3 regions of the Marichromatium sp. AB31 genome follow, and region 3 is predicted to be linked to each of the others. Evidence: predicted binding sites of a transcription regulator. Region 3 holds the regulator's gene; each other region holds the start of a gene.
The links. Region 3 encodes sigma-54, which starts transcription at its own class of promoters, with help from an activator protein. Its sites were predicted from a motif close to TGGCANGNTNCNTGCTT; they were not measured.
Positions count from the first base shown of each region.

Region 1: EBL84_RS12165 (ammonium transporter) is a predicted target of sigma-54. The motif match lies at 2,732-2,748, and genes of this name have one in related genera.
Region 2: nifB (nitrogenase cofactor biosynthesis protein NifB) is a predicted target of sigma-54. The motif match lies at 3,090-3,106, and genes of this name have one in related genera.

Region 1 covers NZ_RHFI01000016.1:52,568-58,623, reverse strand. Annotated here, with positions in the region: gene EBL84_RS12180 (intermembrane transport protein PqiB) at 1-135, shown strand, start outside; gene EBL84_RS12175 (membrane integrity-associated transporter subunit PqiC) at 132-758, shown strand; gene EBL84_RS12170 (methyl-accepting chemotaxis protein) at 746-2,401, opposite strand; gene EBL84_RS12165 (ammonium transporter) at 2,792-3,997, shown strand; gene EBL84_RS12160 (DUF3050 domain-containing protein) at 3,960-4,775, opposite strand; gene EBL84_RS12155 (hypothetical protein) at 4,872-5,615, opposite strand; gene EBL84_RS12150 (PHP domain-containing protein) at 5,705-6,056, shown strand, end outside.
Region 2 covers NZ_RHFI01000001.1:258,810-264,865, reverse strand. Annotated here, with positions in the region: gene EBL84_RS01205 (DUF2939 domain-containing protein) at 1-502, shown strand, start outside; gene typA (translational GTPase TypA) at 535-2,361, opposite strand; gene EBL84_RS16845 (hypothetical protein) at 2,757-2,942, shown strand; gene nifB (nitrogenase cofactor biosynthesis protein NifB) at 3,169-4,662, shown strand; gene EBL84_RS01190 (ferredoxin) at 4,680-4,958, shown strand; gene EBL84_RS01185 (nitrogen fixation protein NifQ) at 5,034-5,615, shown strand; gene draG (ADP-ribosyl-[dinitrogen reductase] hydrolase) at 5,590-6,056, shown strand, end outside.
Region 3 covers NZ_RHFI01000002.1:247,570-253,625, reverse strand. Annotated here, with positions in the region: gene rapZ (RNase adapter RapZ) at 1-656, opposite strand, end outside; gene hprK (HPr(Ser) kinase/phosphatase) at 705-1,673, opposite strand; gene EBL84_RS03470 (PTS sugar transporter subunit IIA) at 1,693-2,151, opposite strand; gene hpf (ribosome hibernation-promoting factor, HPF/YfiA family) at 2,439-2,792, opposite strand; gene EBL84_RS03460 (RNA polymerase factor sigma-54) at 2,828-4,300, opposite strand; gene lptB (LPS export ABC transporter ATP-binding protein) at 4,482-5,207, opposite strand; gene lptA (lipopolysaccharide transport periplasmic protein LptA) at 5,221-5,709, opposite strand; gene lptC (LPS export ABC transporter periplasmic protein LptC) at 5,706-6,056, opposite strand, start outside.

The DNA.
Region 1 (6,056 bases), on a different contig from region 3:
GAGGCGGCGACGACACGCGAGTTCAGAACCATGCTGCGGGAGACGGCCGAGGCGGCGCGCGCGGTGCGCGACCTGGCCGATTATCTGGAGCGGCATCCGGAGGCCCTGATCCAGGGCAAGGGAGGTCTACGATGACGGAGCGCCGATGGCGATTGGCGGCGGTCGCGCTGGTGGCGGCGGTGAGTGCGGGGTGCGCCAGCTCGCCGCCGGCACGGTTCTATGCGCTGAGCGCGGTGGGGGTGGCACCCCCCGAGGCGCGCGCCCCGGGGCTCGCCGTCGGGGTCGGCCCGCTGGTGCTGCCGGAGTATCTCGATCGCCCCCAGCTCGTCACCCGCGAGTCGGGCAACCGGCTGCGTATCGACGAGTTCGAGCGCTGGGGCGGCTCGCTGCGCGACGATTTCCTGCGGGTGTGGAGCGAGAACCTGGCGCGCGCGCTCGGTAGCGAGCGGGTGCGGCTGCTCGAGGGCGAGCTGCGCTATGGGGTCGATCTGCGGGTCGGCGCCGAGCTGCTCGCCTTCGAGGGGAACGATGACGGCAGCGCCCGGCTCAAGGTGCGCTGGGCGGTGCGCGACGGCACCGGCCGACACACCCTGCTGGTGCGCGAGAGCGACGATCGTCAGCCGCTGTCCGCGCCCGGCGACAGCCGCGCCCTGGTCGCCGCTCTCGATGAGTTGCTCGCGCGCTTCAGTGCCGAGGTCGCCGGCGCGCTCGCCGCGCTGCCGCCGACCCCGCCCGAGACCGCCGCTCAGGCGCGGTAGCCGATACGAAAACCGCCCCAGTGGCGTCCGCGCACGTACACCGGCGCGGAGATGTCGTGCATGATCTCGCCGGTGTCGCGGCGATAGGTCTGGATCAGGAAGGGCAGCTCGTGGGCGCCGCACTGGCGCCCGACCGGGTCCTCGAAGATGCGCTTGGTGCGGTTGTGCAGCAGATCGTGGTCGCGATCGCCGGTCAGCGGCTGGGAGAAGCACTGGTTGTGGGTCGGCACATAGCCGTTGCGGTCACAGCCGATGGCATAGGCGACATGGGCGTTGCTCTTGAGCACCGGCTCCTGCAGTGGCGGGAAGAGCCGGTCGGTGAGCCGGTCGAAGCCGGTGGTGAATTTCTTCGGCTCGGTGTCCGGGATCGGCTGGTAGTCGCTCTCGAACAGGTTGCGCTCGCTGACCTCGCCGTTCTCCAGCGCGCGTTCGAGCTGGTCGCCGATCGCGCGCGCGAGTCGCTGCACCAGCTCGGGCATCTGCTGATGGGTCCGGGTGGCCTGCTCGCCGGCGGCGCCGAGCTGGAAGACCTTGCTGATCTCGTGCAGGTTGGTGGCCAGCCCCTCAAGGGCCTGGACCTCCTGCAACGTCGTCGCGGCGCCCTGGGCGTTGCGCTCGGCCATCTCGCTGATCTCCTGCACATGACTGCTGACGCGCTGGGCCTCGTTGCCCTGTTGGGCGATCTCGACGGCGATGCCGTTGATGCGCTCGAGGGTCCGCGCCGCGCCCTGGTCGATCCCGGTGAGCGCGGCGGCGGCCTGGCTGGCGAGGTCGGCCCCGGACTGGGCCTGGTCACTGCCGGCGCCGATTGCCGCGACCGCCTCGCGGGTCTCGGTCTGGATGGTGGTGATCACCTCGCCGATCTCGGTGGTGGCGGTGGCGGTGCGCTCGGCGAGCTGGCGCACCTCGTCGGCGACCACCGCGAAGCCGCGCCCGGCCTCGCCGGCGCGCGCCGCCTCGATCGCGGCGTTGAGCGCGAGCAGGTTGGTCTGGTCGGCGATCTCGCGGATGGTGCGCACGATCCCGCCGATCTCCTCGGAGCGCTTGCCGAGCGCAGCGATCAGCTGCGCCGAACGCCCGACCGAGTCGGCGATGCGGGCGATCTCGGCGGCGGCCTCGGAGACGATGCGGCTGCCGTGTTGCGACAGCGTGCGCGCCTCCTCGGCGTCGCTGGCCGAGTCGCGGGCGTGCTCGGCCACCACCTCGACCCCGGCGCTCATCTCGCCGATGGCCTGTGCCATGCGCGCCGAGGCCTCGCCCTGCGCGGCCGAGTCGTCGGCCAGGGCGCGGGCGTTGGCGGCGAGGATGTCGGCCGCCTCGGCGAGACGCTGGGCGTCGTAGAGGACCTTGCCGATGATCCCCTGGAAGCTCTCGATCAGGGCGTTGTAGTGGCGGGCGCAGTGACCGGCGGGGCTGCTCGAGACCGTGGCGCGGCGGGCGAGGTCGCCGTCGGCGCGGGTGCGCGCGAGCAGATCGGCAAAGCCCCTGAGTTCGGCGCCGAGGGTGCGTTCGAGGATCAGCCAGGCGGTCGCGCCGAGCAGGAGCGCGAGCACCAGTTGTCCACCGAGGACGGTCATCGATAGGGCGCCGCTCGCCAGCGCGAGCGCGCATCCACCAAGCCCGGACAGGACGCCCAGGGTCATGCCGATCATCCAGAATCGCATATCGAGTGGTCTCATGCTGCCGCGCTTGGTACGCGGTCTTTCGTTGTGGTGGCGTAGACGCCGCTCCTGCCTTGACGTCCTTCTCAGGCGGTCATTCTAGCGGTATCCGTGGATGCTTCGTGTACCCCTGTCGTCGCTTAAACACGAATGCCCACTTAGAGTGCGAGGTTGGTCGCATTGCTCCATCATGGTGCGGTGTCGGTTGGTGCGCTGGCGGTTGATGGGACTGCCGCACCGCGAGGATGCGGGCTGTAATGGATTGGTGCATCAGCGGTTTGGCGTCCTCTCCGCGGGAGGTCGAAAGGGTGCTGGTCTGGATCGTGCTTAATGGCCCCCCGCTGAATTGATCCAAGGGGTTTCCTCGACATGATGCAGCCTTCCCAGGCGGGCACGGATGTGCTCTTTCTACTCGTCGGCGCCGTGATGGTGCTGGCCATGCACGCCGGCTTCGCCTTTCTCGAGGTCGGGACCGTCCGTGCCAAGAACCAGGTCAATGCGCTGGCCAAGATCATGGCCGATTTCGCGGTCTCGACCATCGCCTATTTCTTCATCGGCTACAGCCTCGCCTATGGCATCGACTTCTTCAGCGGCGCCGAGGCGTTGCAGGAGAAGAACGGCTACGAGCTGATGCGCTTCTTCTTCCTGTTGACCTTCGCTGCGGCGATCCCGGCGATCGTCTCCGGCGGCATCGCCGAGCGCGCCCGCTTCTATCCGCAGCTGCTCGCCTCCTTTCTCGTCGTCGGCTTGCTCTATCCGAGCTTCGAGGGCGTGGTCTGGAATGGTGCGTTCGGGGTGCAGGCGTGGCTCGAGACGCACCTCGGCGCGCCCTTCCACGACTTCGCCGGCTCCGTGGTGGTGCACGGTTTCGGCGGCTGGCTCGCCCTGGCTGCGGTGTTGCTGCTCGGGGCGCGTCAGGGGCGCTATCGTCGCGACGGCACCATGCTGGCGCACCCGCCGTCCTCGATCCCCTTCCTCTCGCTCGGCGCCTGGACCCTCACCGTCGGCTGGTTCGGCTTCAACGTGATGTCGGCGCAGAGCGTCGAGGCGGTGAGCGGGCTGGTGGCGGTCAACTCGCTGATGGCGATGGTCGGCGGCATCCTCGCGGCGCTGCTGGCCGGGCGCAAGGATCCGGGCTTTCTCCACAACGGGCCGCTCGCCGGGCTGGTGGCGGTGTGCGCGGGCTCCGACCTGATGCACCCGCTCGGCGCCCTGGCAGCCGGCGCCGTGGCCGGGGCGATCTTCGTCTACACCTTCACCCTGGCGCAGAACCGCTGGCGCATCGACGATGTGCTCGGGGTGTGGCCGCTGCACGGGCTCTGCGGCCTCTGGGGCGGACTCGCGGCGGGGATCTTCGGTCTGCCGCTGCTCGGTGGCCTGGGCGGGGTGAGCCTCGCCTCACAGGCCATCGGCAGTCTCGCCGGGGCGCTGTTCGCCTTCGTCGGCGGCGCGCTGGTCTACGGTATGGCCAAGGGGCTGTTCGGCATCCGGCTGAGCGACGAGGAGGAGTATCTCGGCGCCGACCTCAGCATCCACCGCATCACCGCGCAGCCTGACTACAATCGCGGCGAGGTCTGAGCGGCGGTGTCGCGCCGAGCGCCTCGTAGACCCCGTCCCAGAGACGGATACGGGCGCACAGCGCCTCCTCGGCGGCGGTCTCGGCCTCCTCGATGCGGCGCGGGTCGTCATCGCACAGCACCTCGAGCAGGCGTATCGACAGCGGGCCGTGGAAGTCGCTGTCGAGTTCGATGTGGCGTTGCAGATAGGCGTGGAAGATCGGTGCCTGTTCCGGGGTGATCGCCATGTCCTCGAGCAATCGGCGGAACAGCATCGGGATCAGCGTCTCGCGGCCATGGGCGAGGGCCGCGGCGGCCAGGTGTGGCTTGCCCTCGCGGATGAAGCCGAAGGTGGTCTCGGTGAAGTAGCGCGCCGGCAGCGGCACCAGCTCGGGGTCGTAGAGCAGCGCGTCGAGCGGCTCGCGGGCGAGTCGCTCGACGAAGCGACGGGCGGGCTCGGGGTCGGCGCCGACCTCGGTCATGGCGCGGCAATAGAGTTCGAAGTGGCTGGCATAGAGGGGCGCGGCGGCGGTGGATTCGAGGACGTCGGACTCCTCCTCGAGGACCAGCTGGTTGATGAAGTAGCGCAGCGCCGGGTCGCCCTGTGGCTGCCACGGCAGGTCGGTCGGGGCGAGCTGGCGCTGCAGGTACTTGATCAGCGACATGAAGTCCCACACCGAATACACGTGGTGCTGCATGAAGGTGCGCAGCCGCCCGAGGTCATCGATGGCGGCATAGACGGGGTGCTGCTCGAGCTGCTGGCGCAGCGGACGGAGATGGTCGAGATCGGGTGATGCCATGCGCCTGTCCTCGTGATCGAATGATTCCTTGGGTCCCGAGACATCACTATAGGCGAGTGCGCGCGATCGGCTCGCGACGGTCGGCAGGGCAGGGCGCTAGTGCAAGCGGGTCTCCTGGGCCCAGCGACTGTAGTAGGCCTGCATCAGCGCCCTGACCGGCTCGGGGTAGTCGTGCGTCTCCATCTGCTCCATGCCCTCGCGGAAGAACCCCGGCGCGAGCTCCGGGGCCAGCTCGATGAGCGCCTCGAAGGCCTCGTGCATCAGGGGCGGCTGCTGGGTGCGGGTGGCGACGATGGCGCGGTTGTAGAGCAGCACCCGCCAGGCGCGCGCGGCCTCGGGGCCGGCCGGGTCCTGGAGGCGCTCGGTGCCGATGCCGTCGAGGATCTCGGAGATCAGCCGGTGCAGGGCCACCAGTTCATCGGGGTTGGCGGTGGTGTTGGCCAGTCCGGCGGCGGCGTCGACCAGTGGTGCGGGGCGCAGCAGTTCGCCGCCGTGGCGCAGCACCCAGCAACTCAGTGGCAGCGCCAGGGTGCTGACGCGACGGGCCAGCGTCGGCAGTTGCAGTGCGCGGGCGATTGCGGCGAGCTCGGCGAGCAGGTCGAGCCCGTGAACGAGTCGCTGGGTGAGCGCGCGCTCGCGGGCGCAGAGACCGAATTCGCCGTCTCGCGCCGGCTCCAGCGCGGAGGTCTCGAGGGTGACGAGCAGCCGGTCGAGCGCCTCGAGCGGCACGTCGGGATCGTTCTCGGGCGGGTTGGTCGCGCGCTCGAAGGCGTCACGGATCTCGTCGCCGATCTCGGTGAGGCACTGGGCGATGCGGGACAGGTCGACCGGGGCTAGCATGCTGGGATGATCCTCGCGCGGATGAGTCGGGATGATGGTGTCGCCAAGCCGACGCCACCTCCGCGCCCGCCTTGCGGTAGACTAGCATGATGACCCCGATTCCCGATCTGCACACCCATTCGACCGCCTCCGATGGAACCCTGACCCCAGGCGCGTTGGTCGAGCGCGCGGTACGCGCCGGCCTGACGACCTTGGCGCTGACCGATCACGATACCACCGCCGGGGTCGGGGAGGCCGCCGCCGCGGCCGCCGGCCACGGGTTGACGCTGGTCCCCGGGGTCGAGGTCTCGGTCACCTGGAACGTCCGTACCATCCATGTGGTAGGGCTCAACGTCGACCCTGTCAACCCCGAGCTTGCAGAGGGGCTGGCGCGATTGCGCGCGTTTCGTGACTGGCGCGCCGAGGAGATCGGCCGGCGGCTGGCCAGGCACGGCATCCAGG
Region 2 (6,056 bases), on a different contig from region 3:
TGTCGCCGCCGGCCCTTACCTGACCGTGGCGCAGATCCGCACCGGTCTCGTCGAGCGCGACCCGGTCATGCTCGAACAGCACGTCGACTTCCCACGGCTGCGCGCCGGGCTCAAGGACCAGCTCAACGTCCGTCTGCTCGAAGAGGCCCAGGACGACGGCGAGACGTCCAACCCGCTCGCGCTGGCGCTGGTGGGCCTGGCCACGCAACTGATCGACAAGGTGGTGGACACCTTCGTCACCCCGGCGGGGCTGGCCAGGATCATGGCCGGCGAGACCCCGGAGCCGGGCGCGGAGCTGCCGTCGGTCCCGGCCGGAGAGGCGGACGCGCCCGACGACGACGGCGGCGAGCGCCGACCCTTCGCCGACGCGCGCTATGTCTACGACGACCTCGACACCTTTTCGGTCTGGGTGCCGACCGAGGACGGGCGTGAACTCCGCTGTGTGCTCGAGCGCGACGGACTGCGCTGGCGGCTGGTCAACATCGTGTTGCCACGGGACTGAGCCCGCGCCAGCCGCCCCGCGCCCGAACCGAATCAGAGACCGCGGCTGGCGCGCTTGCGGTCCTGCTCGGTGAGGTGACGCTTGCGCACGCGGATGGCGTTGGGGGTGATCTCGACCAGCTCATCGTCCTCGATGAACTCCAGCGCCTGCTCCAGGGTGAACTTCACCGGCGGGGTCAGCAGGATGTTCTCGTCCGAACCGGCGGCGCGGATGTTGGTCAGCTGCTTGGCCTTGAGCGGGTTGACGGTGAGGTCGTTGTCGCGCGAGTGGATACCGACCACCTGGCCCTCGTAGATCTCGTCGCCCGGCGAGACCAGCATCCGACCCCGCTCCTGGAGGTTGAACAGCGCGTAGCCGAGCGCCTTGCCGGTGGCGTTGGAGATCAGGGCGCCGTTGCGCCGCTCGGCGATGCCGCCGGTGGTGGCCGGACGGTAGCGCTCGAAGACGTGATACTTGAGGCCGGTGCCCGAGGTCAGCGACATGAACTCGGTCTGGAAACCGATCAGGCCGCGCGAGGGGATCTCGTAGTCGAGCCGCACCCGCCCCTTGCCATCCGGCACCATGTCCTTGAGTTCGGCACGACGCTCGCCGAGCGCCTGCATGATCGCACCCTGGCACTCCTCGTCGACGTCGACGGTGAGCTGCTCGTAGGGCTCACAGATCTCGCCGTCGATCTCGCGGAAGATGACCTCGGGGCGCGAGACGGCCAGCTCGTAGCCCTCGCGACGCATGTTCTCGAGCAGGATCGAGAGGTGCAGCTCGCCACGCCCGGAGACGCGGAACTTCTCCGGATCGTTGCCTTCCTCGACACGCAGCGCGACATTGTGGATCAGCTCGCGCTGGAGCCGGTCCTTGAGCTGGCGCGAGGTCAGGTACTTGCCCTCGCGACCGGCGAAGGGCGAGGTGTTGACCTGGAAGGTCATGGTCACGGTCGGCTCGTCGACGGTCAGCGGCGTCATCGGCTCGACATGATCGGGGTCGCAGAGGGTATCGGAGACGTTCGGCGCCTCGATCCCGGTGAGCGCGACGATGTCGCCGGCGCTGGCCGAGTCGACCTCGTGACGGTCGAGCCCGAGATAGCCGTAGACCAGACCGATCTTGACCTTCTGCCGGGTGCCGTCGCGCTTGACCACGGTCACCTGCTGATTGGGGCGCACGCTGCCCTGGCGAATGCGCCCGACCGCAATGGCGCCGACGAAGGCGTTGTAGTCGAGGGTCGAGACCTGCATCTGGAAGGGCGCCTCGGGCTTGACCTCGGGGGCCGGGCAGTGCTCGACGATGGCCTGGAACAGCGGGCTCATGTCGCCGTCACGCACATCGTCCTCGAGTCCGGCATAGCCATTGAGCGCCGAGGCATAGACGATGGGGAAATCGAGCTGCTCATCGGTTGCGCCGAGACGGTCGAAGAGATCGAAGACCTGGTCGATGACCCAGTCCGGACGCGCGCCCGGACGATCGATCTTGTTGACCACCACGATCGGACGCAGACCGTGGGCGAAGGCCTTGCTGGTGACGAAGCGGGTCTGCGGCATCGGTCCCTCGCGGGCATCGACGAGCAGCAGCACCGAGTCGACCATCGACAGCACGCGCTCGACCTCACCGCCGAAGTCGGCGTGCCCGGGGGTGTCGACGATGTTGATGCGATAGTCGTTCCAGCGGATCGCGGTGTTCTTGGAGAGGATGGTGATGCCGCGCTCCTTCTCCAGCGCGTTGGAGTCCATCACCCGCTCCACCGGCCCGAAGCGCTCGCCGAGCGTGCCCGACTGCTGCAGCAGCTGATCGACCAGGGTGGTCTTGCCGTGGTCGACGTGGGCGATGATGGCGATATTGCGGAGTTTCTCGATTTGGTTGCTTGACAATGCCTTATCACTCGTTGACGAGGCGTCGCGCGCCTCTTTGGGTGTTCACTGGGCCCGGGGATTATGGGGCGGACTCCACACGGCCCGCGCCAGGGGCATCACGGCGAGGGATGCGCCCGAACGGGTCCGATCTCGTCGAATATGGACGCGCGGGATGGTCTTCTTGACCCGTGGTCGCGACCAAGGAGTTGGTCGACAGGCACCCGGACGCGCGCAACCGGCAAAGCTGTCGGTCAGCGGCTCGACGATGGAACGGGTGATCACCAGGCGTGCCAGGGTTGGGAATCCATAAGTATACACCGTACGGGCCAGGGCCCAGCAGGGGCGACGAAAAAAAACCTGTCGGCCCCGTCATCATCGTCGCCACCCTGTGCTTCCACCAGCGCGCGGACCGGATGTCCGACCAAGCCCATCTCGAGCGAATGGCGGGGCACGCCAGCCGCGTCGGCAGCCTCGAGACCTACCGGGCGCGGGCCGACGGCAACGCCGATCTGTTCGAGGGCGTGAACATGACGCCCGCGAGCGGCGCCCGCCCGGAGATCTATCGCGGCCTCGGCAACACCCCCGACCTGCGTGACTGACCGCCCGGCGGCGCCGGGAAACACCACCGCGCACTGTACCGATTGTCACAAAGCCCGCCGACACGGCCTGTTGCGATCCCCACAAGGGTCACCGGTCCAACCATTCGACAGACCAAAAAACAGACGGTTAGCGGGCCCCTCCCAGTCAGGCACGCTGCTTGCTCATGCACGACAGAACCATTGAATCCGCGGGGCCCGACGCCCCGTCAGTCGTGGAGGCCAGACGATGGAGTCGAAGCAAGCGGGTCACGATCGAAAGACCCCCACCTCGGGTTGCGCTGCGGGGGGCTGCGGTGGCGGGAGCGCGCTCGACCGGCTCCCCGCCGCGACCCGCGAGCGGGTGCGCAACCATCCCTGTTTCTCGGAGGACGCCCATCAGCACTACGCGCGGATGCACGTGGCGGTGGCGCCGGCCTGCAACATCCAGTGCCACTACTGCAACCGCAAGTACGACTGTGCCAACGAGTCACGTCCCGGCGTGGTCTCCGAGCTGCTCGAACCGCAGCAGGCGGCGGACAAGGTGGCGGCGGTGGCCACCCACATCCCCCAGCTCTCGGTGGTCGGCATCGCCGGTCCGGGCGATCCGCTGGCCAACCCCGAGCGCACCTTCGCGACCTTCCGACTGATCGCCGAGCGCACCCCGGACCTCAGGCTGTGCGTCTCGACCAACGGCCTGGCGCTGCCCGAGGCGGTCGACACCCTGTGTCGCTACAACATCGAGCACGTCACCATCACCATCAACTGTCTCGACCCCGACATCGGCGCCGAGATCTACCCCTGGGTGTTCTGGAACAACCGCCGCGTGCGCGGTCGCAAGGGCGCCGAGATCCTCATCGAGCAGCAGCAGCTCGGGCTCGAGCGGCTGGTCGAGCGCGGCATGCTGGTCAAGGTCAACTCGGTACTGATCCCCGGGGTCAACGACCAGCACCTCACCGAGGTCAGCCGCGCGGTCAAGGCCAAGGGGGCCTTCCTCCACAACCTGATGCCGCTGATCGCCGAGCCCGAGCACGGCACCTTCTACGGCCTGATGGGCCAGCGCGCGCCGCGCGCCAGCGAACTGCGCGCGCTGCAGACCGAGTGCGCCGGCGACATGGCGATCATGCGTCACTGCAAGCAGTGTCGCGCCGACGCCGTCGGCATGCTCGGTGAGGACCGCAGCGCCGAGTTCACGCTCGAGCGCATCGCCACCCTGGAGATCGACGACGCCGCCGCGCTGGCGCGACGCACCGCCGCACGCGAGGCGATCGAGCAGCGGCGCCGGGGCGTCGCCCCGGCGCTGGTGCCGCTGTCCACGCTGAGCGCCTCCCGCCCCCGCCCCGCCACCCACGCGGCACGCATCGCGGTAGCCAGCAGCGACGGTCGACTGGTCGATCAGCACTTCGGTCATGCCGAGCGCTTCCTCGTCTACGAGGTCGACGAGCAGGGCGAACGGCTGCTCGACGAACGCCCACTCGCGCGCTACTGCAACGGCGCCGAGCACTGCGACGAGGACGACGACGCCCTGGCCCCGGCACTGGCCGCGCTCGCCGACTGCGCCATGGTGCTGTGCTCGCGCATCGGGCTCGCCCCCTGGGAGCGGCTCGAGACGGCAGGCATCCGTCCCAACGGCGAGCTGGCGATGCTGCCGATCGAGCAGGCGCTGCGCGCGGCCCACCGCGAACTCGCCGAGCGGGGCGCCCTGAGCATCGACGAACCCCAGCGCGCCACCCTCAGCGCCTAGCCACGGAGGTCCCCGAGATGGCCCTGAAGATCACCAGCGGATGCGTCAACTGCTGGGCCTGCGAGCCGCTCTGTCCGAGCGCGGCGATCGAGCCCGCCAGCCCACACTTTCGCATCGACCCAGCCGCCTGCAGCGAGTGCGCGGGCGAGTACGCCGACCCGCAGTGCGCGAGCATCTGCCCGATCGAGGGCGCGATCGTCGACGCCAGCGGCGCAGCGCTCAACCCACCGGGTTCGCTCACCGGCATCCCGCCGGGCCTGCTCGAGCAGACACGCGCGCGCATCCAGGCCCGCTGACCCGATCACCGGGTCCGGCAACAGGGACGCCCGCGGACCCGGCACCATCACCAGGAGACCGATGGAGGCGAGACCATGGCCACGCCCTGCCCCGAACGCACCCGCGAGATCCAGCGGATCTTCGTCCGGTTGATGACCCGGGCGATCGGCGCGGGCAACGACCACGCCTTCGCCTGCATGATCGCCAGCCGCGCCAGCGGTCTCGGCGCCCTGCCCCCCTGGCTCGGGCTCGCGCCCGAGGCGTTCAATGCGCTGATGGGCTATCACTTCCCCGGGGTCTCGCCCGAGGTGCTCTCCAGCCTCGAGGGGGTGGCACCCAACCCCGCGCGTGAGGACGAGCGCGCGGAGCTGGTCGCATTGCTCGGCGGCCAGCGCGCCGGGCACACCCACTCGGAGCTGTGGATGGCCGAGGTGGTTGCCGCCGGCTGCCTGGCGACCGATCATCTGTGGCAGGACCTCGGACTGTGGAACCGCCGCGCGCTGAGCGCGCTGATGCGTCGCAACTTCCCGCGCCTGGCCATGGCCAACACCGGCGACATGAAGTGGAAACGCTTTCTCTACAAGCAACTGTGCGAACGCGAGGGCATCTATCTGTGCCGGGCACCATCATGCGAGGAGTGCGCCGACTACCATGTTTGTTTTGGACCTGAGGACTGAGCTCGCCGCCGGCGAGACCACCGCCAATACCATCCACGCCCGCGCCAGCGGCGCCTATCTGGGACTGGCCATCGGCGACGCCCTCGGCGCCACCGTGGAGTTCATGACCCCGACCGAGATCCGCACCCGTCACGGCGTCCACCGCGACCTGGTCGGCGGCGGCTGGCTCAGGCTGCGTCGCGGTCAGGTCACCGACGACACCGCGATGTCGCTGGCACTCGGCCAGGCACTGCTCGACCATGGCCGCGTCGAGGCCGCGCCCATCGCCGAGGCCTTCAGCGCATGGATGCGCACCAAGCCGGTCGACATCGGCCATACCGTGCGCCGGGGCATCTCGCGCTATCGCCGTACCGGCGCCACCGAGGTCCCGGAGAACACCTACGACGCCGGCAACGGCGCCTGCATGCGCACCCTGCCGATCGCGCTCTTCACCCTCGGCGC
Region 3 (6,056 bases):
TCGGTGCTGGCGTCGAGGAACTCCATCACCGGCTGATCGAGTCCGGTCAGTGGCTTGAGTTCCGGCTGCCAGTGCGGGTTGGGCAGGCAGCGCACGTCGAAGATGAAGTCGACGTCCTTGGGCACGCCGTGCTTGAAGCCGAACGACTGCAGCAGGATCGAGACCTTGGGCGAGTCGCTGCCGACGAGGTGGGCGCGGACCAGGTCGCGTAGTTCGTGCACATTGGTGTGGGTGGTGTCGATACGGATCTCGGCGCAGCGGCCGATGGCCTCGAGCAGACGGCGCTCGAGGCGGATGGCCTCGTCGAGCGAGCGGTTGCCGCGGGTGAGCGGGTGACGCCGCCGGGTCTCGCTGAAGCGGCGCTTGAGGGTGTCGGTGTCGGCGTCGAGGAACATCACCCGACAGTCGATGCCCTGGGCGCGCGCCTCCTCGATCAGCTCCGCGAGCCGACCGAGCGCGCGCGGGCTGGTGCGCGCGTCGATGCCCACCGCGGTGCTGGAGAAGCCGTCGTCGGGGGCCTTGCGCAGCCCCGCGACCAGGTCCTTGAGCAGGAACAGCGGCAGGTTGTCGATGCAGTAATAGCCAAGGTCCTCGAGCGTATGCAGGGCGACGCTCTTGCCCGAGCCGGACAGGCCACTGAGGATGACGAGTTTCATGGGCTGCGGGTTGCTCCGGGCCGGTCCCGATCGAGGTCGGGAGCGGTGCTAGGGTCTGGATCCGGGGCCGGGCGGGTCGGGGCGGTCGAGACGGATCGCCCGCGCCTGCCGGTCGATGAAGTCGACGCCGGCGTCATAGCCACGGATACGTAGGATCTGGTGGCGCACTGCCGCTTCCACCAGGATGGCCAGGTTGCGTCCCGGCGCCACCGGCATGGTGATGGTCGGGATCGCCACCCCGAGCACGTCGGTTGCCGAGAGGCTGCCGGTGAGCCGGTCGAGACCGGCGATCTGTTGCTGGTCGAGGGGTTGCAGATCGATGATCAGGTTCAGCGTCTTGCTGCGCTGGACCGCGCCCTCGCCGAACATCGCGCGGATGTTGAGGATACCCAGCCCGCGCACCTCGAGGAAGTCCCGCAGGGTCTCCGGGCAGGTGCCCTCGATGGCCTCCGGGGCGATGCGCGCGAAGCGCGGCGCGTCGTCGGCGATGAGCCGATGACCGCGGGTGATCAGGTCGAGCGCCAGCTCGCTCTTGCCCACCGCCGGATCGCCGACCAGCAATACCCCCATCCCCAGCACCTCGATGAAGACGCCGTGCAGGGTCTGGCGCTCGGCCAGGGCGTGGGTGAGAAAATAGCGCAGGTGGTTGATCAGCTCCTCGTCGCCGAGCGGCGAGCCGAGCAGCGGGGTGTCGTGCTCGGCGGCGAAGGCGAAGAAGGCGGGGTGGGGCTCGAGGCCGTCGGCGAACAGGATCGCCGCCGGCTGCTCGGCGAAGAGTTGCTCGAGGGTTTCCTCGAAGGCGGTGCGTCCCAGTGCCTGGAGATAGCGCTGCTCGGCGCGCCCGATCACCTGCAGACAGTTGGGATGGATGCAGTTGAGCGAGCCGATCAGCGACTCGCGCGAGCGTGCGCGCTCGGGCCGGCGCAGTGGGGAGCCTTGTTCGGGCTCGCCGTTGAGCCAGCGCAGCTGCAGCCGCGGGCCGGTCTGTTCGAGGAGTGACTGGAGGCTGTCGAGCATGGCCCAGGTCGGCGTGGCGTTAGCGCGCCTCGCTCGTCTCGATCAGTTGCAGGACGGTCGCCGCCGAGCCGGCCTCGCGCAGCGCGGCGCGGGTGGCCGGGTCGCTGAACATGCCGGCGAGCCGGGCGAGCAAGCGCAGATGCTCCTCGGTGGCGCTCTCCGGGACCAGCAGGGCGAAGGCGAGATCGACCGGCTCGCCGTCGATCGCGTCATAGTCGACCCCGGTGCTGGTGCTGACGAAGGCTCCGAGCACCTCGTTGATCTCCTTGATGCGGGCGTGCGGCAGCGCCACACCGTGACCGAGTCCGGTGCTGCCGAGTCGCTCGCGCTCGAGCAGACGCTCGAAGACGAGTTCGGTGTTGAGACGGGGGTGGTCGTTGGCCAGCAGCTCGGCGAGCGTCTCGAGCAGCCGCTTCTTGCTGGCGATCTCGGCACCGCAGCTGACTCGGGCCTCGCTGATCAGGTCTGGACTGAACATCGGTCAAGGCTCCTGGTGGTCGCAGGGACAGGGGCGCTGGGCGGTGACGGTGTCCGGTGTCCATACCGGCGGGTGATCGGGGCGCGTGGTCGTGGTCATGGATTCTGGGTGTCCTTCGAGTCGTCGGAGCCCGCAGGTGTCGATATCGGCTCGGATCTCAGGGTCTCAATGCAAAACACCCCGAACGGCGCGATCACGGATCCGTTCGAGGTGTCGGTGCGTCGGTCCGGCGGGTGTCGGGTGTCCCGACGCCCCGCCGACGCATGGGCCATCAGGCCGTTGCCGGGCTATTCGGTATCGGCCTCGGCGTCGGCCTCGGCTTCAGAGTCGGCCGCCTTCGGGCCGGGTGCGCTGCGATAGTCGTTCTTCTTCTCCTTGTGGCGCAGGATCTGGCGATCGAGCTTGTCGGTCAGGCCGTCGATCGCGGCATACATATCTTCATGCACGGAGTCGGCGAAGAGCTTCCCACCATTGATGTGCAGCGTCGCCTCGGCCTTCTGGTCGAGCTTCTCAACGCTGAGAATGACGTGGGCATTGGTGACGTGGTCGAAGTGACGCGCCAGGCGTGCGAATTTGCTGTCGACGTAGTCGCGCAGTGCCTCGGTGATGTCGACGTGATGACCCGTCAGATTGATTTGCATCATTGGACTCCTTACAGGGGTTCCAAACAGCCTGCTCATGCCAGGCGTTTGCGCTCGTTCGAGGCTGGAATACCCATGGCCTCGCGGTACTTGGCGACGGTTCGACGCGCGACCTGGATGCCGCGATCGGCCAGTTCGGCCGCGATCTTGCTGTCGCTCAAGGGTTTTCTGGCGGGTTCGGCGGCGATCAGCTTACGAATGAGCGCGCGGATCGCCGTTGATGAACACTCCCCACCAGAAGTGGTGCTGACGTGGGACGAGAAGAAGTACTTGAACTCCAGGGTGCCCCTCGGCGTATGCATGTATTTCTGCGTGGTGACCCGGGAGACGGTCGACTCGTGCAGCTCGAGCGCCTCGGCGACGTCGCGCAGCACCATCGGCCGCATCGCCTCCTCGCCGTGCTCGAAGAACGCCTGCTGCATCTCCACGATCTTGGCGCCCACCCGCAGCACGGTGTCGTTGCGGCTCGCCAGGCTCTTGATGAACCAGCGCGCCTCCTGCAGGTGGTTGCGCATGGTGACGCTGTCGCTGCTGGTGTCGGCGCGCCGGATCAGCCGGGCGTAGTCTGCGTTCACCCTCAGTTTAGGTGTGGATTCCGGGTTGAGTTCCACCGACCAGCGACCATTCTCTCTGCGCACGAAGATGTCGGGTACAACGTACTCCGGGGGCTCCTGCGCGATCAAGTCGCCGGGGTGCGGGTTGAGCTGGCAGATCAGCGTGAGTGCACCACGAATCTCGGGCTCGGTCTGCTTGAAGCGGCGCATCAGCGCGGCGATGTCCTTGCGCGGCAGGTGCTCGAAGCCGTCGCGACAGATCGCCAGCGCGAGGTCGCGCTGCGGGGTCTCGGCGGGGAGCTGCCGCAGCTGGATCTGCAGGCACTCGGCGAGATCGCGGGCGCCGACCCCCGGGGGATCGAACGACTGCACCCGGTGCACCATGGTGGCGATCTCCTCGAGGCTGATCTGATCGTCGCCGATGGTGCTCAGCAGCTCGTCGAGATCGGCCCGAAGATAGCCGCGCGCGTCGATGGCATCGATCACCGCCTCGGCGATCATCTCGTCGCGCTCGCTCAGCCGGATCAGGTTGAGCTGCCAGAGGAGGTGATCGTGCAGGGTCTGAGGGCGGCTCTGGTGGAGGAAGGGGTCGAAATCGGCGTTCTCGGCGCTGCCCTGGGTGCTCGGCGGTAGATAGCCGTCGTAGACATCGGCCCACTGGGTGTCGACCGGGAGCTCATCGGGGATCTCGTTGGTCTCGCCCTGGAGCTCACGCTCGGCGCTGCCCTGCTCATCGCTGGGCGGGGACTCGTGTGCGCCATTGCCGCTGTCCTCACCGTTGGCGGCGAAGCGGTCGGCCTCCTCGGCCTCCTCGAGCATCAGGTTGGAGTCCAGCGCCTCCTGGATCTCCTTCTGCAGCTCGAGCGTCGACAGCTGCAGGAGGCGAATCGCCTGCTGCAGCTGGGGCGTCATCGTCAGGTGTTGGCCGAGGCGAAGCTGGATGGTTTGCTTCATGGATCGCCGATGCGTCTTGCGTCTGTCTCTATGCCGGGTCGATGACCGTCCTATGACGATTATAGGTCGGGTGGCAACAAAGGTGCCTGAGTCACGTCAAGCGCGCCCCCTGCCGGGGCGCGATGGTCTTCATCTTACTCCCAATATGTAGCAGCGGGGCGCGGATGCTGCCGCCTACATGCTACATGGCGAAGTCGGCGCCGAGATAGACGTCGCGTACCTGCTGGTTGGCGAGTAGCTCGTCGGGGCGGCCGGCGGCGATCACCTCGCCATTACTGATGATGTAGCCGCGATCGCAGATGTCGAGCGTCTCGCGCACGTTGTGATCGGTGATCAACACGCCGATGCCGCGCTCGCGCAGGTGCGAGACGATCGCCTTGATGTCGCCCACGGCGATCGGGTCGACGCCGGCGAAGGGCTCGTCGAGCAGCATCACCTTGGGGTCGACGGCCAGCGCGCGGGCGATCTCGAGACGACGGCGCTCGCCACCGGAGAGGCTGAGTGCCAGCGACTCGCCGATATGGGCGATGCCGAGCTCCTCGAGCAGCTGCTCGCAACGCTGCTCGCGCTGCTCGCGGTCGAGGTCGCCGCGGGTCTCGAGGATCGCGAGGATGTTGTCGCGCGCGCTGAGCTTGCGAAACACCGAGGGCTCCTGCGCCAGATAGCTCAGTCCGGCGCGCGCGCGCGCATGCATTGGCATCAGGGTGACATCGTGCTCGTCGAGGGTGATGCGCCCCTGGTCGGCCGGGATCAGCCCGACGATGAGATAGAAGCAGGTGGTCTTGCCCGCGCCGTTGGGGCCGAGCAGCCCGACCACCTCGCCGGCCTCGACCTCGACGCTCACTCCCCGCAGGACCTCGCGGCTGCGATAACGTTTCTTGAGCTGTTCGGCGCGCAGTACGCTCATCCGTCGACCCCTGTCATGACTCCTCCTCGGGGGTGATGGTGATCCGCACCCGACCGCTGCCGCCGGCACGGAAGTGTTCGCGGGCACGGTCGTAGACGATGCGCTCGCTGGCGACGCGGTCCTCGCCCTGGATCAGTACCGCCTCGTCGATCAGCACCAGCTCGTCGCGGTCGGTGTCGAACTCCATGCGCCTGGCGAAGGCGCGGACCTCGCCCTGGTCGTCCTCGAGCAGTTGACGGAAGCGCGCCGGGGTGCCGATGGCGATGATCTGGCGCGGGCGGCGGTCCTCGCGGTGATAGACGGTCATGTGGTCGGCGTGCAGGCGCATGCTGCCCTGGGTGACCTCGACGTTGCCGACATAGATGCTGGTGCCCTCGGCCTCGCGTACCTCGACGTCGTCGGCCTCGATGTACATCGGTTGCTGGGGGTCGTCGTCGAGCGCGTTGGCCGGGTTCCAGCCGAACAACAGCAACAGTGCCAGCAGGCGCAGTGGAGGGCTCATGGTTGGGTCTCCTGGGTCGGGGCGAGCAGCATCCGGGTGCGACCGTGGAAGGTGGCGCGCGCCGGCTCGTCGTACCACAGCTGCATGCCGGTGGCGCTCAGCCAGTCCTCGCCGCTGGCCACCCGCACCGGCAGGTCGGTACGGGCATAGGCGCGCTGGTGCCAGACGTTGAGCTGCTCGGTCTCGATGTGCGCGGGCGGGGCCTCGGCGGTGGCGTCGCGCTCGAGATGGACGTCGCCGGTCAGCCGCACCTCCGCGCCGCCGTCGAGCACCAGCCCGTGCTCGGCGCGCGCGCGCCACGGCGGTCCGTCGGACTGGAACAGCTGCATGTGTGGGCGGTCGAGCTC